3 regions of the Candidatus Enterococcus lowellii genome follow, and region 2 is predicted to be linked to each of the others. Evidence: predicted binding sites of a transcription regulator. Region 2 holds the regulator's gene; each other region holds the start of a gene.
What was found. Region 2 encodes CtsR, which represses protease genes until heat stress. Its sites were predicted from a motif close to TTGGTCAAAAAAGGTCAAANA; they were not measured.
Positions count from the first base shown of each region.

Region 1: the regulator CtsR is predicted to act here: its motif matches at 4,435-4,455, upstream of clpB (ATP-dependent chaperone ClpB).
Region 3: the regulator CtsR is predicted to act here: its motif matches at 1,473-1,493, upstream of clpP (ATP-dependent Clp endopeptidase proteolytic subunit ClpP).

Region 1 covers NZ_CP147251.1:1,707,127-1,713,758, forward strand. Annotated here, with positions in the region: gene DOK78_RS08280 (transglutaminase-like domain-containing protein) at 1-558, shown strand, start outside; gene DOK78_RS08285 (glycine zipper family protein) at 624-797, shown strand; gene DOK78_RS08290 (GNAT family N-acetyltransferase) at 922-1,827, shown strand; gene DOK78_RS08295 (GNAT family N-acetyltransferase) at 1,799-2,302, shown strand; gene DOK78_RS08300 (glutathione peroxidase) at 2,464-3,000, opposite strand; gene DOK78_RS08305 (hypothetical protein) at 3,172-3,417, shown strand; gene DOK78_RS08310 (hypothetical protein) at 3,530-3,892, shown strand; gene DOK78_RS08315 (GNAT family N-acetyltransferase) at 4,044-4,307, shown strand; gene clpB (ATP-dependent chaperone ClpB) at 4,515-6,632, shown strand, end outside.
Region 2 covers NZ_CP147251.1:511,687-518,318, forward strand. Annotated here, with positions in the region: gene fmt (methionyl-tRNA formyltransferase) at 1-148, shown strand, start outside; gene rsmB (16S rRNA (cytosine(967)-C(5))-methyltransferase RsmB) at 150-1,499, shown strand; gene DOK78_RS02450 (Stp1/IreP family PP2C-type Ser/Thr phosphatase) at 1,513-2,253, shown strand; gene pknB (Stk1 family PASTA domain-containing Ser/Thr kinase) at 2,250-4,469, shown strand; gene DOK78_RS02460 (CtsR family transcriptional regulator) at 4,600-5,067, shown strand; gene DOK78_RS02465 (ATP-dependent Clp protease ATP-binding subunit) at 5,073-6,632, shown strand, end outside.
Region 3 covers NZ_CP147251.1:1,129,185-1,135,816, forward strand. Annotated here, with positions in the region: gene DOK78_RS05495 (glycoside hydrolase family 73 protein) at 1-760, shown strand, start outside; gene clpP (ATP-dependent Clp endopeptidase proteolytic subunit ClpP) at 799-1,380, opposite strand; gene DOK78_RS05505 (hypothetical protein) at 1,562-2,080, shown strand; gene DOK78_RS05510 (glycerophosphodiester phosphodiesterase) at 2,176-2,910, shown strand; gene miaA (tRNA (adenosine(37)-N6)-dimethylallyltransferase MiaA) at 2,907-3,830, shown strand; gene hflX (GTPase HflX) at 3,827-5,059, shown strand; gene DOK78_RS05525 (MerR family transcriptional regulator) at 5,251-5,628, shown strand; gene glnA (type I glutamate--ammonia ligase) at 5,679-6,632, shown strand, end outside.

The DNA of each region.
Region 1 (6,632 bases), 1.2 Mb from region 2:
CCAGAACTAGCGATTCATTCAAAAGAAATTAAAGAATTAACAGAGACGTTGTTTTTGGTAAGTGACACAGAAATAGAAAAGGTTCAAAAAGCATTTGTTTTTGTTCGAGATAAAATTGCCCATTCTTGGGATGTTCAACAAAATGAAGTCACTAAAACTTCGCTAGAGGTATTACATGCTGGTCATGGAATTTGCTATGCAAAGGCTAATTTATTAGCAGCTATTTTACGGAATGAAACGATTCCCACAGGATTTTGTTACCAACGTTTATTGCTAATGGATAAAGAAACAGGCAAATATTGCATTCATGCGCTTAATGCAGTCTATCTACACTCCAAAAAAAGATGGGTAAAATTAGATGCGCGTGGAAATAAAGAAGGGATTCAGGCAGATTTTGATGGGAAAGTAGAAAAATTGGCGTTTGTTCCTAATTCGGAAGAGGATGAATACACGTATCCAACTATTTATGTGAAACCAAACAGTCAAACGATGATCACTCTGTCTGAAGCTACGAATGCTTGCGAGATGTATTTGAAGGATTTACCTGAAATTATTTAAAATAATTGCCACAACATCCAATTTTTGTTAGGCTTAAATTGAGAAAACCAAAGGGAGTGACGAATATGAAGAAAAAAGATGATGTAAATTATACAGCTCTTGGTGTCGCATTAGGTCCCGCTTTTGGTGTCGTATTTGGTTTATTATTTGATAATTTAGCTCTAGGTATTGCTTTAGGGGTGGCACTTGGCGTTGCCATTGGTGCTGGATTAGATAGTCAGAAAAAGAAAGAGAAGTAAAATGATTTGATAGAAAGCTATTATAGCTTTCTATCTTTTTTTGTATTTAGTTTACATGAGGTTCTATTTTAGTTTACAAATTAAACTAAAATGTATAAATTATAAATAAAGGAGGATTCGATAGGTGACTAACTTATACTTTATAGATAAATTTCGTGGGTTTAACCGATTTTATGCAAATTTATTAGGGAAATTTGATTTTAAATTTTATGGTAAATTATTTACAATTGGTGAAGCAAACGTAATCGCTGAAATTTATAATAATCATGCATTAAGCGCTAAAGATATTAGTGAAAACTTAATGATGAATAAAGGGCAACTAAGTAAAATGTTAAATAAATTTGAAAAAAATGGTCTCGTAGTACGTGTACCAGATAATAATGATAAACGTTCTTTTATTTTATCTCTTACTGAAAAAGGGACACAGATGTATTTAGAACAAACTGAAATTGTGCGTCTAGGATTGAGAGAAGAGTTACTTCCGTATTCTAAACAAGAAATGCAACGATTAGATTGTGCGATGACTATTTTTAAAAATACTTATGAAAAAAACAATCACATCGCAATTGATGAAGGAACCACTCAAGATATTGGTTTTATTGCAGACTTGCATAGTAGATTGTATACAGAGCTAGGGTATCATTATGCCATTCAAACGCATATTTTAACTTCTTTGATACGTTATACGGAGAAACCTCGGTCGGGAAAAATCTGGATTGCGAAAGTCAACGGTATTCGTGTAGGATCGATTGGAATTGTTGAAAATGAGAAAAATAAGTGGGAAATTCATTGGTTTGCTGTAGATTCAAATTATCAGCATTTAGGTTTAGGTAAGCAATTATTAGATACGCTTATGCAATTTATTACAGAAAAACAAGTGCAACACGTTTATTTATGGACGATTAATGAATTAACACAAGCTAGAAATCTATATGCAAGAAGTGGGTTTACTTTAACTGAAGCAGTTCCGACTACCAAATGGAAGAACAAAGAATTAATGGATGAAAAATGGGTATGGCAACATATTTAATAAAAAAGGTGGAAAAAAGATGCAGGTTATTCGTTATAAAGAAAAATATAAACAAGACTTTATTGATTTGAACAAGCGTTGGATTGATAAATTTTTTAAAATCGAACCACATGATTTAGAACAATTAGAAAATGTGGAAACTTATATAGAGCAAGGTGGAATGATTTTTTTCGCGATAGAGGATGATCATGTTTTATCAACGTGTATGGTGACTGAACTGCAACCGAAAGTATGGGAAATTTGTAAATTTGCTACAAACGAAAAATTCCAAGGAAGAGGCGCAGGGAAGATAGTATTTACTGAGGCAATAAATTATGTAAAAGAGCAAGGTGCGAAAAAAATTGTTATCTATTCCAATAAAAATTTGAAAACAGCATTGCATATTTATCAATTGTTTGGCTTTAATGAAGTGCCTGTCGATATAGATGATTATGAACGTTGTGATTATCAAGCAGAATTGTTGTTAAATGAATAAGCTAAATGAATATCTCCTTACTCTAATTAAAGGATTAGATTTTGACAGTATCCTTTTGCATAAGGCTTTAGATAAAAATAAGAAACAACAAGGAAGTTAATTCTTGTATCTTTTGAACGTATAAAAAATTCCTCACCTATCCAAACAGGCGAGGAATTTTTTTAATCTAACAAAGCTAAAATATCCTCTTTGATTTCTGCAGGTTCAACAGTTGGGGAGTAGCGATGTACGACTTGTCCTTTGGTATCGACTAAAAATTTTGTGAAATTCCAATTAATTGCATCAATTTCTGCATCGGGATGAACAGTGTGCATTTTCTCAGCGAAAGCTTGAGCCTCTTTTCCTTCATCTGTCGGTTTATTTTTTCGTAACCATTGATATAAAGGAATGGCTTGTGGACCATTGACATCAATTTTTTCAAATCGTGGGAAGGTAGTGCCATAATTCAGTGAACAGAATTGATTGATTTCTTCACTTGTTCCTGGTGCTTGTTCCATAAATTGATTGCATGGGAAATCAAGAATTTCAAATGGTTGTTCAGCGAGTTCGCTGTATAATTTTTCTAAGGCTTCGTATTGCTTCGTGAACCCACATTTTGTTGCAGTATTCACGATAAGTAGAACTTTTTCTTGATAGTTATTTAATGAAAAATCATTATTTGATTGATCGCTTACTGTGAAATCGTAAATTGTTGTCATAGTATTTCCTCCTTTTGTTTATTCTACTGCAAACGATTTATTTATGCGAATGTTTGATTAGGATTGTCTTGTATTTTGATAAGAGAAGTAGCAATTTTGGTTGTATAGTAAGTGATGTGATAAAATTAATTAAAACGTTTTCGATTTTGGTTTTCAAAGGAGAGAAGGTCTATGAAAAAAATTAATCATCTGTTACAACTCGGTTCGATTTTATTAATGATTGGTTCAATTATTCTATTTGTTATGGTATCGAAATCTGTAAAACAAGTGGGTACAACTAATTTTGACCTTGCAAAGTGGCAAGATGCAGATCTTTTTGTACTAAAATTAGGGTTTAATTGCTTAGTTGCTAGTTTTGCTTTAAGTGTTTCCTCCCTTTTTTTCAGCGTAAAATGGTTAACTAAAAAAGAGAAATAACAGACGAACACCAGTCATCTTGATTCCAAAAGATGGCTGGTGTTCTATTATTGAGACAATAGTTATTCTATGGTAGACTTTGAAAGAAATAAAAATGCAAGGAGATGTCTACTTGGTTTTAGATATTTTAAGTTTATTTATCACCGTATTAGTATCGATTTATTTAGCGCTATTGGTTTCTGTGCTATTGTTAATGTTGTTTTTTCATTTGAAAAGAATGATATTGCAAATGGATGAAGGAAAATGGATTGCCTATTTTAACACAATTAAAGCAAAAGGATTATTTCTGCGAATGCTGTTTTGTTTTTTTATAGCTTTGTTGCTAATTGCTGCCTTTAATACATATGTGTTTTGGCAAGGAAATCTGATGTACGGAGGACTCCTAATTGCCTGTGGTATCTTTCATATTTCATTTAAACTCTATACAAAAAAAGCCGAATATATCGATAAGATGAAAAATCAATTTCCTAAATAGTCAAGAGGTGCAAGATGTTACGTAAAATTGAACGAAAAGACGTTTTGGCTTTGCAACAGTTGAATGCAATGGAATTAGGTTATGCTGTTTCTTTAGAGCTAACAGAAACTATAAATTACAAAAACTAATGAAAGAGAAGCATCATCATTTTTTGCGTGTATATGAAGACGTTAAAACGAAACAAGTAGTTGGTTATGTTCATGCAGAAATCTATGATAATTTATATTCTGAAACAATGTTTAACGTTATGGGATTAGCTGTTTTAGAAACTCACCAACAGCAAGGAATTGGGAAGCAGTTAATGGATGAAGTAGAACTCGAAGCAAAACGACGGAATTATTTGGCTATACGTTTAAATTCTGGTGAAAATCGAAGCAATGCACACCCATTTTATAAAAAATGGGATACCAAGTGAATAAGATGCAAAAACGTTTTATCAAATTTTGTTAACTATACTGTTAGAAAGCTTAGACGATAGCTGTGTCTAAGCTTTTTATTACGTTTTATAATCAGTCAAAAAACTTTTGACTTTTAAGGGTTATTTTTTGACCTTTACTGACCATAGTCGTATAATAATTCTTGTAAGACAATAAGTCTTAGTCAAATGATGGGAGGAAATGTTATGAATATAGAGAAAATGACGACGACGCTTCAAGGAGCAATTGCCGAAGCACAACAAATTGCAGTGACTCGTCATCATCAAGAAATCGATATAGCCCATTTATGGAAAATCTTTTTACAACCAAATCATTTTGCAAGAAATTTTTATACAGATGCTGGGATTGACGTGGATGCTTTTGAAACAGAAGTTGATCGTGCGTTAGATGAATATCCAAGTATTGAAGGTGGAAATGTTCAATATGGGCAAAGTATGAGCCAAAATTTATACAATTTATTAAATGAAGCGGATAAATTAAGAGAATCTTTTCAAGATGAATTTTTATCAACTGAAATTGTATTACTTGCTTTAATGAAGTTAAAAAATTATCGACTAACAAAATATTTAACCAAACAAGGAATCAATGAAAAAGAATTACGTAAAAATATAGAAGATATGCGAGGAGGGGATCGAGTGACCTCACAAAATCAGGAAGAGCAATACAAAGCATTAGAAAAATATGGTGTTGACTTAGTGCAACAAGTGAAAAATGGCAAGATGGATCCGATTATTGGACGTGATGAAGAAATTCGCGATGTTATTCGTATTTTGTCACGTAAAACAAAAAATAATCCAGTATTAATTGGTGAACCAGGTGTTGGTAAGACGGCCATTGTTGAAGGACTAGCCCAACGTATCGTTCGTAAAGATGTTCCTGAAAACTTAAAAGATAAAACCATTTTCTCATTAGATATGGGAGCATTGATTGCTGGTGCAAAATTCCGTGGTGAATTTGAAGAACGATTAAAAGCTGTTTTACAAGAAGTGAAAAAATCAGATGGTCGCATTATTTTATTCATCGATGAAATTCATAATATTGTGGGTGCTGGTAAAACAGAAGGCAGTATGGATGCTGGCAACTTATTAAAACCTATGTTGGCGCGTGGCGAATTGCATACAATTGGCGCCACTACACTAGATGAATATCGTCAATATATGGAAAAAGACAAAGCCTTAGAACGTCGTTTCCAAAAAGTGTTGGTAAAAGAACCAACTGTTGAGGATACCATTTCTATTTTACGCGGACTAAAAGAACGTTTTGAAATCCATCATAGTGTAAATATTCATGACAATGCGTTAGTCGCTGCGGCAACACTATCCGATCGTTATATTACAGACCGCTTTTTACCAGATAAAGCGATTGATTTAGTAGATGAGGCTTGTGCAACCATTCGTGTGGAAATGAATTCTATGCCAACTGAATTAGACCAAGTGACTCGTCGTTTAATGCAATTAGAAATTGAAGAGGCCGCTCTAAAAAAAGAAACAGACGATGCATCGAAAAAACGTTTAGCTTCTCTCCAAGAAGAATTAGCAGAATTACGTGAAGAAGTTAATGCGATGAAGATGCAATGGGAAACTGAGAAAGAAGAAGTCAATGAAATTTCTAATAAACGTGCTGAAATTGATCGAGCTAAGCACGAATTAGAAGATGCTGAAAATAATTATGACTTAGAACGTGCCGCTGTTTTACGTCATGGAACTATCCCACAATTAGAACGTGAATTAAAAGAATTAGAAAACAAAGATGCTAGCGATCATTTACGCATGGTACAAGAATCAGTGACAGAAAATGAAATTGCAACAGTTGTTGGTCGTCTAACCGGTATTCCTGTAACTAAATTAGTTGAAGGTGAACGCGAGAAATTAATGAAATTAAATGAAACACTTCATCGCCGTGTCATTGGACAAGACGAAGCAGTGAATGCGGTCAGTGATGCGGTTATTCGTTCGCGAGCTGGCTTGCAAGATCCAAATCGTCCATTAGGTTCATTCTTATTCTTGGGACCAACAGGTGTTGGTAAAACGGAATTAGCAAAAGCTTTAGCCGAAAACCTATTTGATTCAGAAGATCATATGGTACGTATTGATATGAGTGAGTACATGGAAAAACATTCTGTGTCTCGTTTAGTCGGAGCGCCTCCAGGTTATGTGGGATTTGAAGAAGGCGGTCAATTAACTGAAGCCGTCCGTCGTAATCCATACACAATTATTTTGTTAGATGAAATTGAAAAAGCCCATCCAGATGTATTTAATATCTTATTACAAGTGTTGGATGATGGTCGTTTGACAGATTCGAAA
Region 2 (6,632 bases):
TAGTAAAAAAGAGCTTTGGATTGCTTGTGGTAAGCAGACAGTATTAGCGATTAATGAGTTACAACCAGCTGGCAAAGGCAAACAACTTATTAGTGCTTTTTTAAATGGTAGTGGGCAACAAGTCGCAGTTGGGCAACAGGTGAAGTAACATGAAAAACAATGTCAAAAAGACCGTCCGTTTTGTCGCGCTAGATGCATTAGAGCGTGTACAAAAAGGGGGCGCTTATTCAAATTTATTATTGCGTGAGAGTATTAATAGAGGTCAATTAAATGAAAAAGATAGTCGTTTACTCACTGAATTAGTATATGGCACAGTTAGTCGTCAATTATTACTTTCATTTTATCTACAACCGTTTATTGCTAAAGCGAAAAAAGTGGATGATTGGGTGAAATTATTATTACAGCTTTCTTTATATCAATTACTTTATTTAGACAAAGTTCCCAGTCATGCTGTTTTAAACGAAGCAGTTGAAATTGCAAAAGTGCGCGGGAACATTGGAATTGGGAAATTTGTAAATGGCGTCTTACGCAATGTGCAACGTCAAGGAATACCTGAATTAACCACGATTAAAGACCCAATCGATCGTTTAGCGACAGAAATTAGTATGCCTAAATGGTTAGTTGAAAAATTAGTGAAAGAAATTGGCGAAGAAAGTACTCGTCAGTTAGGCTTATCTCTATTTGAAGCCAGTCATGTGAGTTGTCGGGTGGACACTCGCAAAATGACGCGTCAAGAAGTGGTTCAAGTATTAATTGAAGAAGGTATCGAGGCAAAAGTCAGCAGTGTTTCACCGTATGGCATCATTGCAGAAAAAGGCTTTATTGCTGGGAGTCGTTTATTTAAAGAAGGCGTGTTAACTGTTCAAGATGAAAGTTCCATGCTAGTAGCACCAGCCTTGCAAATCGAAGCAAACCACCAAGTGTTAGATGCTTGTGCAGCTCCTGGTGGAAAAACGACACATATTGCTACCTTTTTAGAAGCACAAAAAGGTGGGATGGTGACTTCATTAGATATCCATCGTCATAAAGTAGCTTTAATTGAAGAAAATGCAGAACGTCTTCACGTTGCCGATGTAGTACGTGCGTTAGAATTAGATGCTCGCAAGGTAGCCGAAGAATTTTCGTCAGAAACATTTGACCGTATTTTAGTGGATGCTCCATGTTCAGGTCTAGGACTAATGCGTCGCAAACCGGATATTAAATACAATAAAAAACCAGCTGATTTTGAAAAATTACCTGAGATTCAATTGGCCATTTTAGAAAGTGTCGCCCCTACCTTGAAATCTAATGGTTTGTTAGTTTATAGTACGTGTACATTTGCACCAGAAGAAAATCAGGCAGTCGTTTATCGTTTCTTACAAAAGCATCCAGAATTCACATTAGTTGATATTCCAGTGAATGATGTGTTAAAACCAAGTATTGAGAACAAGATGCTGACAATTTATCCGCACCAGTATATGACAGATGGATTTTTTATCAGCTGTTTACGCAAAAAATGATGAGGTGAAAAATATGGAGATTCGTTATAAAAGTGATGTAGGAAAAAGGCGTAATACTAATCAAGATTACGCTGCCGTATTTACCAATCAAAAAGGATATACGTTAGCATTATTAGCAGATGGCATGGGTGGACATCAAGCTGGGGATGTTGCCAGCCACGATACAGTAGAAGAGATAGGCGCTAAATGGCAAGCCTCAGATATTTCAGATAGTGAAAAAGCTGCCCAGTGGCTAATTCAGCACATTCAAGCTGAAAATGAAACGATTTATCAACGAGGACAAGCTACACCTGAATTAAGTGGAATGGGAACGACATTGGAAGCAGTTGTCATTTTAGACGATCAGTTTACCTTGGCACACGTAGGGGATAGTCGAACATATTTATTACGTGAAAATGAGCTAATTCAACTAACGGAAGATCATTCCCTAGTGAATGCCTTGGTAAAATCAGGGGAAATTACGCTGGAAATGGCTGCTAATCATCCTCGCAGAAATGTAGTTACTCGTTCAGTAGGAATGCCGGGAACCGTGGAAGTGGATGTTGCCACGCATTTTATCGCTGACAATGATTACTTAATTTTATGCTCGGATGGCTTAACAAATATGGTCAGCGAAGAATTGATTTATGAATATATTGCAACAAGCGCTTGCTTAGATGAAGCAATTGAACGTTTAATTGATGCTGCAAATGAGCGTGGTGGCGTAGATAATATCACGGTATTATTGATGGACCTTGGAGGTGTCAGTCAATGATTGAGACGGGGAAAAAACTAAGCGGTCGTTATTTAATTTTAGGTAATATCGGTAGCGGTGGCATGGCAAATGTTTATTTAGCGCGTGACTTGATTTTAGATCGAGAAGTAGCCGTTAAAGTCCTACGCTACGACTTTCGAGAAGACACTGATGCTATTCGTCGTTTTCAGCGAGAAGCACTAGCTGCAACCGAACTTGTACATCCTAACATTGTTTCTGTCTATGATGTAGGCGAAGAAGACAATATGCAGTATTTAGTCATGGAATATGTTAAAGGCATGGATTTAAAACGTTATATCCAAACCCGCTACCCTATTCCATATCCAGAAATTGTGGATATTATGCAACAAATTCTTTCAGCTGTTGCTTTGGCACATCAACATCGGATTATTCATCGTGATTTAAAACCACAAAATATTTTGATTAACGAAGATGGTGTGGTTAAAATTGCGGACTTTGGGATTGCGATTGCTTTATCAGAAACATCGATTACGCAAACCAATACGATGCTTGGTTCTGTCCACTATTTATCACCTGAACAAGCACGTGGTAGCATGGCAACGAATCAATCCGATATTTATGCTATTGGAATCATTTTGTACGAAATGTTGACAGGTCGAGTGCCATTTGATGGTGAATCAGCAGTAACCATTGCTTTAAAACATTTTCAAGATGAAATTCCATCGATTCGTATTTACGATAAAGAAGTCCCGCAATCACTTGAAAACATTGTCTTAAAAGCCACTGCGAAAGAACAAAGTGATCGTTACAAAGAAGCCGATGAAATGCGTCGTGACATTGAAACAGCTCTTTCTCCAGAGCGCTTAAATGAACCATTATGGGAACCACATGCGATGTTGGATGAAACCAAAATTTTAACACCTATTTCAGAAGACACGCCGATGCCGGATTCATTTAAAGAAATGCCGACTCCTAAAAAAGAAATACCAGAACCAGAGCCGCAAGTACCGGTGAAGAAAAAGAGAAGAAAACGCTGGTTGCTTTTACCTCTCTTACTCTTTTTAGCAGTAGCGGGTTTGACTTATTACTTAGTATTTGGCGGTGGGCGCAATCAAGTAACTATTCCAGAAGTCGCAGGTTTAACAGAAGCGGCTGCACGGGAAACATTGCATGACGCCGGAATTGAAGTAGCCACAGAAACCAAAGAATTTCCAAGTAATCAAATTCCTGAAAATCATGTAGTGAAGACTGATCCTGAAGAAGGCGCGGTTATTAAACGAACTAAAGAAGTACTCTTATATATTAGTACCGGTAGTAAAAAAGTAGCAATGAAAGATTACGTTGGCCAAGAAAAAGATAAAGTGATTGCAGAATTAAAAGAACTTGGTTTTGACGAGAGTCAAATAACAATCGAAGAAGTTTATGATAATGATACACCTGCTAATGAAATTATGGACCAAACCCCTTCAGAAGGTGAAGAAGTTGTTCCTAAAGAGACAGAAGTTGAATTAACTGTCAGCAAAGGAGCAGAACCTGTCATGATGCCGAATTTATACGGTTATGGAGAGCGTGATGCTCGTGCAGAGTTGACGAATTATGGTCTAGGGAATAATTCAGTAACGATTGTCGAAGAATTTAGTGACATGAGTGCAGGTCTAGTTATCAAGCAAACACCAGAAGCCAATGCTGATATTATTCCTGGAGAAACAGAGATTACGTTGACAATCAGTAAAGGGCCAGAAACAGTGAAGATGCCTAACTTAATTGGTTACACAGAAACCAATGCCCGAAGTGAACTAGATGCTTCTGGTTTAGGCAATAACTCAGTGCATATTAGTGAAGTCTATAGCAACAATGAGGAAGGCACTATTGTCAAACAATCACCAGAAGCTGGTTCAGATATTTCACCAGGAGATGTGACCATTACGTTAGAAATTAGTAAAGGTCCAGAGCCACCTGAAACAATTGATTTACCAGATGTGACAGATATGACTGAATCGGCTGCAAAATCTTTATTAGAAAACCAAGACCTTTCTGTATCCACATCAGAAGAATATAGTGATTCTGTAGATAAAGGACGGGTAATCTCAATGGATCCTTCTGCAGGAACCTCTGTAGAAAAAGACGAGACAGTTCATCTAATTATTTCTAGCGGGAAAGAAGACGATGGTTCTTCTAGCTCTGACTCAGAAAGCAGTGAGACGACAACTTCTGAGAGTTCAAATGTAACTGGCGAAACATCCACAGATGAATAATAAGGGCAAGGATAAAGCGAAAGTTTAAACTTTTGTTTTATCCTTTTTTCTTTAGAGTCCTTCTTCTTTTCAAACTTCTGAAAATTCGCTATAATTAAGGTCAATATTAGTCAAGGGAGGTCGCGTTTAAATGGGTCATCAAAATACTTCTGATTTAATCGAAGCATATTTGAAGAAGATTCTTGAGGAAAGTGAAATGATAGAAATTCGTCGTGCAGAGATGGCAGATTTATTTAACTGTGTACCTTCGCAAATCAATTATGTCATCAATACTCGCTTTACTATTCAACGTGGGTATGCGGTTGAGAGTAAACGTGGTGGTGGAGGCTATATTCGAATTGAGAAAATTCAAATTGCGAATTATCATCATTTTTTAGAACAAGTCAATCAATTATTTGATAAAACAATCTCTGAAAAAGATGCGGTATCAATTATTCAGAAGTTATACGAAGAAGGTATTCTGTCAAAACGAGAAGGTAATTTATTACTGACGACAATTAGCAAAGCCGTTTTAGGAAAATCAGCGGAAGAAAATATCATTCGTGCGTCAATTATGCACGGGATTTTAGAACGATTAAGTTATGAAGATAAGGAGTGAGTGCGATGGATGAACTATTTACACAACGAGCAAAAGCGGTGCTGGCCATTGCTCAAGAAGAAGCAAAATACTTTAAACATCAATCTGTAGGTTCAGAACATATTTTATTAGCATTAATTATCGAGCAAGATGGCATTGCCGGCAAAACATTGCGCGAAATGCGTGTAAATGAAAATGATATTCGGGAAGAAATCGAACATTTAACCGGTTATGGTTCAATGAAAGAATATCCAACAGGGGGCTTTTTACCCTATTCTCCACGAGCAAGACAAATTTTTGCCTATGCTGGCGATGAAGCAAAACGTTTGGGTGCCCAACAAATTGGCACGGAGCACTTACTCCTCGGTTTATTACGTGATGAAGAAATTTTAGCGTCACGTATTATGTTGAATTTAGGAATGAGCTTGGCAAAAATGCGCCAACTATTGAAGAAAAAAATGGGCGTACAATCAAAAAGCAATGCAAGCCGACGTCGCCCGCAACAACGTCAACAACCGCAACAAGAAGGGACACCAACCTTAGATTCATTGGCTCGCGATTTAACGAAATTAGCTCGTGAACAACGCTTAGATCCTGTAGTCGGACGTAGCAAAGAAGTCAAACGTTTGATTCAAATTCTTAGCCGTCGTACCAAAAACAATCCTGTTTTAGTCGGCGAACCAGGTGTTGGTAAAACTGCCATTGCGGAAGGCTTAGCACAAAAAATCGTAAATGGTGAAGTACCAAAAGACATGCAGCAAAAACGTCTGATGATGTTGGACATGGGTGCATTAGTTGCAGGTACCAAATATCGTGGTGAATTTGAAGATCGCATGAAGAAAATCATTGATGAAATTTATCAAGATGGTCAAATCATTCTCTTTATTGATGAATTACACACATTAATTGGTGCTGGTGGAGCAGAAGGTGCGATTGATGCATCGAATATTTTAAAACCAGCCTTAGCCCGTGGTGAATTACAAACCATTGGTGCAACAACGTTAAATGAATATCAAAAATATATTGAAAAAGATTCAGCACTTGAACGTCGTTTTGCTCGAGTACAAGTCGATGAACCAACTCCAGAAGAAGCAGAAGAAATTCTAAAAGGGTTGCGCCCTCGTTATGAAGAACATCATGGTGTGGAAATTACTGATGATGCGCTCCATGCAGCAGTTCAACTATCGGTTCGTTACATTAATTCGCGTCAACTACCAGATAAAGCGATTGATTTAATGGATGAATCAGCTGCAAAAGTTCGTTTGGATAAAGCAGATGAAGTTTCTGAGGCGGCATTATTGCAAGAAGAATTAATGAAATTGGCAGAAGAAAAAGAAGCTGCCATTCGTCAACAAGATTTTGAAACAGCCGCACGTTTACGCCATCGTGAAAAAGAAGTTAGCCAAAACTTGGCTGAAGTAACTTTTGTAGAAGTTAAAGAAGCCACTGGTTATGAAAACAGCGTGACAGCAGAAGATGTCGCAGCCGTTGTATCACAATGGACAGGTGTTCCATTACAACAAATGGAGAAAAAGGAAAGTGAACGCTTGTTAGATTTAGAAAAAATCTTACATCAACGTGTGGTA
Region 3 (6,632 bases), 620 kb from region 2:
CACCACACAAGTGCCAGAGACCACTACAACAAGTGCAGAAACAGAGAGTTCAGAAACAACCGATTCAGCAACTGAAGATAGTGTTACTCGTTCACCGGCAGAAGATCGAGGAACAATGGAGGAAGAAATTGCTAGTGTCGCTAAAAATACAGACAAACACTTTATTACAGGGACAAGTATTTTACCTGCATTGACATCACCTGTCAAAAAAGCCAATAATGTGACCGTTAAAGATGACACAAGACGCGTCAATGCTACATCAACTTCGGAAACAATTACGTGGGCAGACAATGCTTCGTTTATTAAAGCCATTGCTCCGTCTGCTCAAAAACTAGCCGATCAATATGGCTTATACCCATCAGTTATGATAGCACAAGCAGCTTTAGAATCAGGGTTTGGCGCTAGTAAATTATCAAAAGAGGCTAACAACTTATTTGGAATCAAATTTTCTAGTGGGGATGAAGGAAAGTTCGAGAAATATGATATTCCTTCTGATGAGTTTATTAATGGGGTACGCGTGACTTTGCCAGCATCGTTTAGAAAATACGCAACGATTTCTGATTCACTATTGGATAATGCTAAATTATTAGCCAATGGCTTAAGTTGGAATGCTAAATTTTATCAAGGAACATGGCGGAAAAATGCTCGTACGTATCAAGAAGCTACCCAGTCCTTAACTGGAAAATATGCAACGGATCCAAACTATCATACGAAATTAAACCAGCTAATTGCGACATGGGATTTAACAAAATACGATTAAAAAAAGCGCTGGGACACTACGTCCAACGCTTCTAATGATTAACGATTGGTCATTACTTCGTCGATTAAACCATATTCTTTTGCTTCTTCAGCCGACATAAAATTATCACGATCGGTATCTTTTTCAATTATTTCAATAGGTTGACCCGTGCGTTCAGATAAAATTTTATTTAAGCGTTCACGCGTTTTTAAGATATGACGAGCAGCAATTTCGATTTCTGTTGCTTGTCCTTGTGCACCGCCTAATGGTTGGTGAATCATAATTTCAGCATTTGGTAATGCAAAACGTTTACCTTTAGTACCTGCTGTTAATAAGAAACTTCCCATTGACGCAGCCATCCCCATTACGATTGTTTGTACATCTGCTTTAACAAAGTTCATTGTATCGTAAATTGCTAGACCAGCTGTTACGCTACCTCCAGGAGAATTGATGTATAAGTAAATATCTTTTTCTGAGTCTTGCGCATCCAAGAATAATAATTGAGAGATGATTGAGTTAGCAAGGTCATCGGTTACTTGACCGCTCAACATGATAATACGATCTTTTAATAAACGAGAGTAAATATCATACGCTCTTTCTCCACGAGATGATTGTTCAATAACTGTTGGGATTAAATTCATTTAAAAATCCTCCTTTAATTCTGGCTATTTGATAAAATATTGGGTAGTCTTGCGACATCCTAAGAGTTTTATCTATTAGATATTATACATACAAGGTCAATAAAGGTCAAATGTAAAAACTTGAGTAAAATAATCAAAAATATGTTAAGATTCATCTAAAGAATTTAAAGGAGGAACAAACATGGAAATATTTTTCGTTGGAATGGCTGGCGTAATTGTAGGTGCCATTGTTACAGCGATTGCCTTTAACTTGCAAAGCCGCTATGACGATCGAAAAGAAGAGCGTCGTCGACAATTAGAACATAAAGTAAAAGAAATTGAGATTTTGATTTTACTAAATAAAAAAATTATTGAAATTTTAGAAAAACGAATTGGCACAATGGATAAATACGTCAGTTTTGATGTGTTTGATGATTGTCATATAACCGTAGATGATTATATTTATTTACAGTCATTTGCGGCACAAAATAGCTTTTATTTACCAAATTATTTTTTAGAAGAATTTTTCAAAAAAATTGCGACACGCAGAGTTGTACTTTCACCCGAACAAGTTGTGGAAGTTGGTGGGTATACCTTTAAAGGTGGACGTGTTTTGATGGAAAACTTTTCAGATCAACTAAAAGAAATGGTTTACGAACGCAAAGTTCAATTGCAAAAAATGACAGACAAACCAATGACTTATTTCTCAAACACGTTGTAATCAAAAGAAGAGATTGACCTGTAAAAAGGCTTCTCTTCTTTTTTTGCATCTCCCTTTATTCATGGTACAATATGACTGATTGGAGTGAAGAAATCATGCAAATTTTTGCCCATCGTGGAAGCAGTGGCACACGACCTGAAAATACGTTGCCAGCCTTTGCTGAAGCCGTACGCATTGGTACTGATGGCATTGAATTAGATGTGCAATTAACAAAAGATCAACAACTGATTGTCATGCACGATGAGACAGTCGATCGTACCACTGATGGAAAAGGTGCAATTATTGATAAAACATTAGCAGAGATCAAAAAACTAAATGCCGGTAGTTGGTTTAATGATCACTATTCTTCAACAAAAGTACCGACATTAAAAGAAGTTGTCGATTTATTGGTTGCGCGCAATTACCGAGGAATCTTAGGAATTGAATTAAAAACGGATAAAGAAGCGTATCCAGGAATCGAAGACAAAGTATCTGAGCTAATGACGAGTCAACAGTGGCCATTCACTTATTGGTATAGCAGTTTCAACGTAAGTACCTTAGAGAGAATTCATGTACTGGAACCGACTACACGAATTGATTTTATTATGGATAAATCAGATAGTACGCCAATAACATTGGAGCGACCATTTATTCAAGGCATCCATCCTAATATTGAATGGGTATGGTCACATGATACAGAAATTCCAGAGTTTTCATTAGCCGTTCGACCGTGGACCGTAAATACAGAAGAAGAAATAAAACGTTGCATGGATTGCCAAGTAACAGGAATTTTTACCGATTTTCCTGAAATGGCAATGGCTGTGAAGCGCAGTTATCGGGGAAAAAAATGAAAAAAGTGTTAGTGATTGTAGGGCCGACTGCTGTTGGTAAAACGGCGTTAAGTATTGAATTAGCTAAAAAATACAATGGAGAAATTATTAGTGGGGACTCGATGCAAGTCTATCGAGAACTGTCTATCGGAACAGCTAAAGTAACTGAAGCCGAAAAAGAAGGAATTCCTCATTATTTAATTGATGTTCGTGAGAAAGAAGAGGCTTATTCCGTCTCGGAATTTCAAAAAGAAGCACGTATTTGGATTGAAGATATTCATCAACGAGGCAAGTTGCCCATTGTTGTTGGCGGAACGGGGTTATATATTCAAGCCTTGCTTTATGATTTTCAATTAGGTGGCAAACAAGAGAACGATAATCCGGCTGTTCGTTTGAAATACGAACAATTTGCACAGGATTATGGAAAAGAAGCCTTATGGCAGTTATTACAAGAAACTGATCCTTTAGCAGCCGAAAAAATTCATTTTAATAATCAGCGTAAAGTGATTCGAGCGTTGGAAGTTTTTGAAACAACAGGTGAGAGTATCACTGCGCCTAAAGAAGAACCCCAACGTTTATATGATTATTTTTTAATTGGTCTGACAACTGATCGTGAATTATTATATCAACGTATCAATCAACGTGTGGATCTGATGATGGCCAATGGCTTACCAGAAGAAGCTACAAAAATCAAAGACATTCCAAAAACACAAGCAGCATTAGGAATTGGCTACAAAGAATTTTTCCCTTATTTTCAGGGACAGGCTACGTTAGAAGAAGTCGCAGAAGAGATTAAATTACATTCTCGTCGTTATGCCAAGCGTCAGCTTACTTGGTTTCGTAATCGTTTAGCTCCTTATTGGATTGATTTGGTGCAATATCCAGAGACCTTACCAGAACTAGAAAAAACAATCATACAATGGTTGGAGGTGAAAGAATGACCACAGAACGAGTGATTTTAGTCGGAGTTGAAACGGAAGAAAACTACAAAAATTTTGAAGAATCAATGACGGAATTAAAAAGTCTAACAAAAACAGCTAATGGAGAAGTCGTTTTTTCTTTAACACAACGACGTCCGCAAGTTGATCGTCAAACACTTGTCGGAAAGGGGAAATTGGAGGAGCTAGCTCAACTAGCCGATGCCCATGAAGCAGATTTGATTATCTTTAATCATGAGTTAACGCCACGTCAAAGTCAGTTAATTGGCGATGCAGTAGGCGTTCCTGTAATTGACCGTGTGCAACTAATCTTAGATATTTTTGCAATGCGTGCCCGTTCTAAAGAAGGTAAACTGCAAGTTGAATTGGCGCAATTAGATTATTTATTGCCTCGCCTAGTTGGCCAAGGGAAAAACATGTCACGATTAGGTGGCGGAATTGGTACAAGAGGTCCAGGTGAAACCAAATTAGAAACGGATCGACGACACATTCGTAATAAAATTACGATTATCAAACGCGAATTAAAAGAAGTCGCTGCTCATCGAGAACGGACACGCCAAAAACGAAAAGACAATCAGACGTTTCAAATTGGCTTAATTGGTTATACAAATGCTGGGAAATCGACTATTTTAAATATTTTAACGAGTGCGCAAACCTATGAACAAGATCAATTGTTTGCCACTTTAGATCCATTAACCAAAAAATGGCGATTACCAGAAGGTTTTGAAGTGACTGTAACCGATACAGTTGGTTTCATCCAAGACTTACCTACACAATTAATCGATGCGTTCCATTCAACTTTGGAAGAAAGTCAAGGAATGGATTTGTTGCTTCATGTAGTAGATGCTAGTGCTGATAACCGACAACAGCAAGAAGAGACCGTTTTACAGTTAATGAATCAACTAGACTTAGGGAGTTTGCCCATGTTAACCGTCTATAATAAAGCCGATAAAATTGATGATCATCAATTTGTGCCAACTTTATTTCCTAATGTTTTAATTTCTGCGAAAAGTTCAAAAGGGAAAGAACAGTTGATTCAAGCTATTAAATTAGCCATTATGGAGAGTTTAGAACCATATACGTTATCGTTGCAGCAAGATGAAGGGAAGTTATTAAATCGGTTGAAGCGAGAGACGTTATTACTGTCGTCTGATTATGAAGAAGAGACACAGACATACCTCTTAAAAGGCTTTGCACAGCCTGATTCTTATGCTATTCGTCAGATGAATTAATCCAAGCAATCTAAGAAAGATTCCCTTTCTTAGATTGTTTTTTATTTTGGTCTAGTTCACGGGAGAAGGAAGAAAAAATTGACTTGTTATGTAAGAAAATGTAACATAGAGGGTTGACAGATGAGAGAAGTCTTGCTATATTTACTCTAGATTCATCAGCAATTCATTAAACAGAAGAGAGGAGAGACGCTATGCGAGAAAAAGAACTTCGACGTTCCATGTCAGTTTTTCCAATTGGTACAGTTATGAAACTAACTGATTTGACCGCACGCCAAATTCGTTACTATGAAGAACAAAATTTAATTCATCCAGAACGAAGCGAAGGCAATCGCCGAATGTATTCGTTAAATGATATTGATATTTTGTTAGAAATTAAAGATTATCTCTCTGACGGATTGAATATGGCTGGAATCAAACGAGTTTATGAAATGAAAAAAGCAGAAGAACAAGCAGCTCGAGATAAACAACCGCTGACAGATAAAGATGTTCGCCGTATTTTTTATGATGAGATATTATCTCAAGGTGGATTAAATCATTCACAACATTTTCCGAATGGACCACATTTATAATTATTGACAAGCGCCACACTTAAACAAAAATAAAGGACGGGATTATTATTATGCCAAGAGTGGAATACACTTCAGAACAAATTAAACAAATTGCACAAGAAGAAAATGTACGCTTTTTACGTTTGATGTTTACAGATATCATGGGAACAATCAAAAACGTAGAAGTTCCAATTAGCCAGTTAGACAAAGTTTTAGACAATAAAATGATGTTTGATGGTTCTTCAATCGAAGGATTTGTCCGTATTGAAGAAAGTGATATGTACTTATATCCAGACGTAACGACATGGATGATCTTCCCTTGGGAAACAGACCATGGAAAAGTTGCACGTTTAATTTGTGATGTCTACAATCCAGATGGTACTCCATTTGCAGGCGATCCACGTGGAAATTTGAAACGTTCATTAAAACATATGCACGACTTAGGTTTTACTTCATTTAACTTAGGTCCAGAACCAGAATTCTTCTTATTCAAACTGGATGAAAATGGTGAAATCACAACAGACTTAAATGACAAAGGTGGTTACTTTGACTTCGCTCCAACTGATATGGGTGAGAACTGTCGTCGTGATATCGTATTAGAATTAGAAAGAATGGGCTTTGAAGTAGAAGCGTCTCACCATGAGACAGCTCCTGGTCAACATGAAATTGATTTCAAATACGCTGAAGTTATTGAAGCGTGTGACAATATTCAAACGTTTAAACTAGTTGTAAAAACAATTGCTAGAAAGCATGGTTTACACGCAACGTTCATGCCAAAACCGTTATTTGGTATCGCTGGTTCAGGAATGCACTGTAACATGTCTTTATTTAAAGGTGATGAAAATGTCTTCTATGATAAAGATGGCGAGTTAGAATTGAGTGAAACTGCCTATCAATTTTTAGCAGGTTTAGTTGACCATGCACGTGCTTATACAGCTGTATGTAATCCAACAGTGAACTCTTACAAACGATTAATTCCAGGATTTGAAGCACCTGTATATGTTGCATGGTCTGGACACAACCGT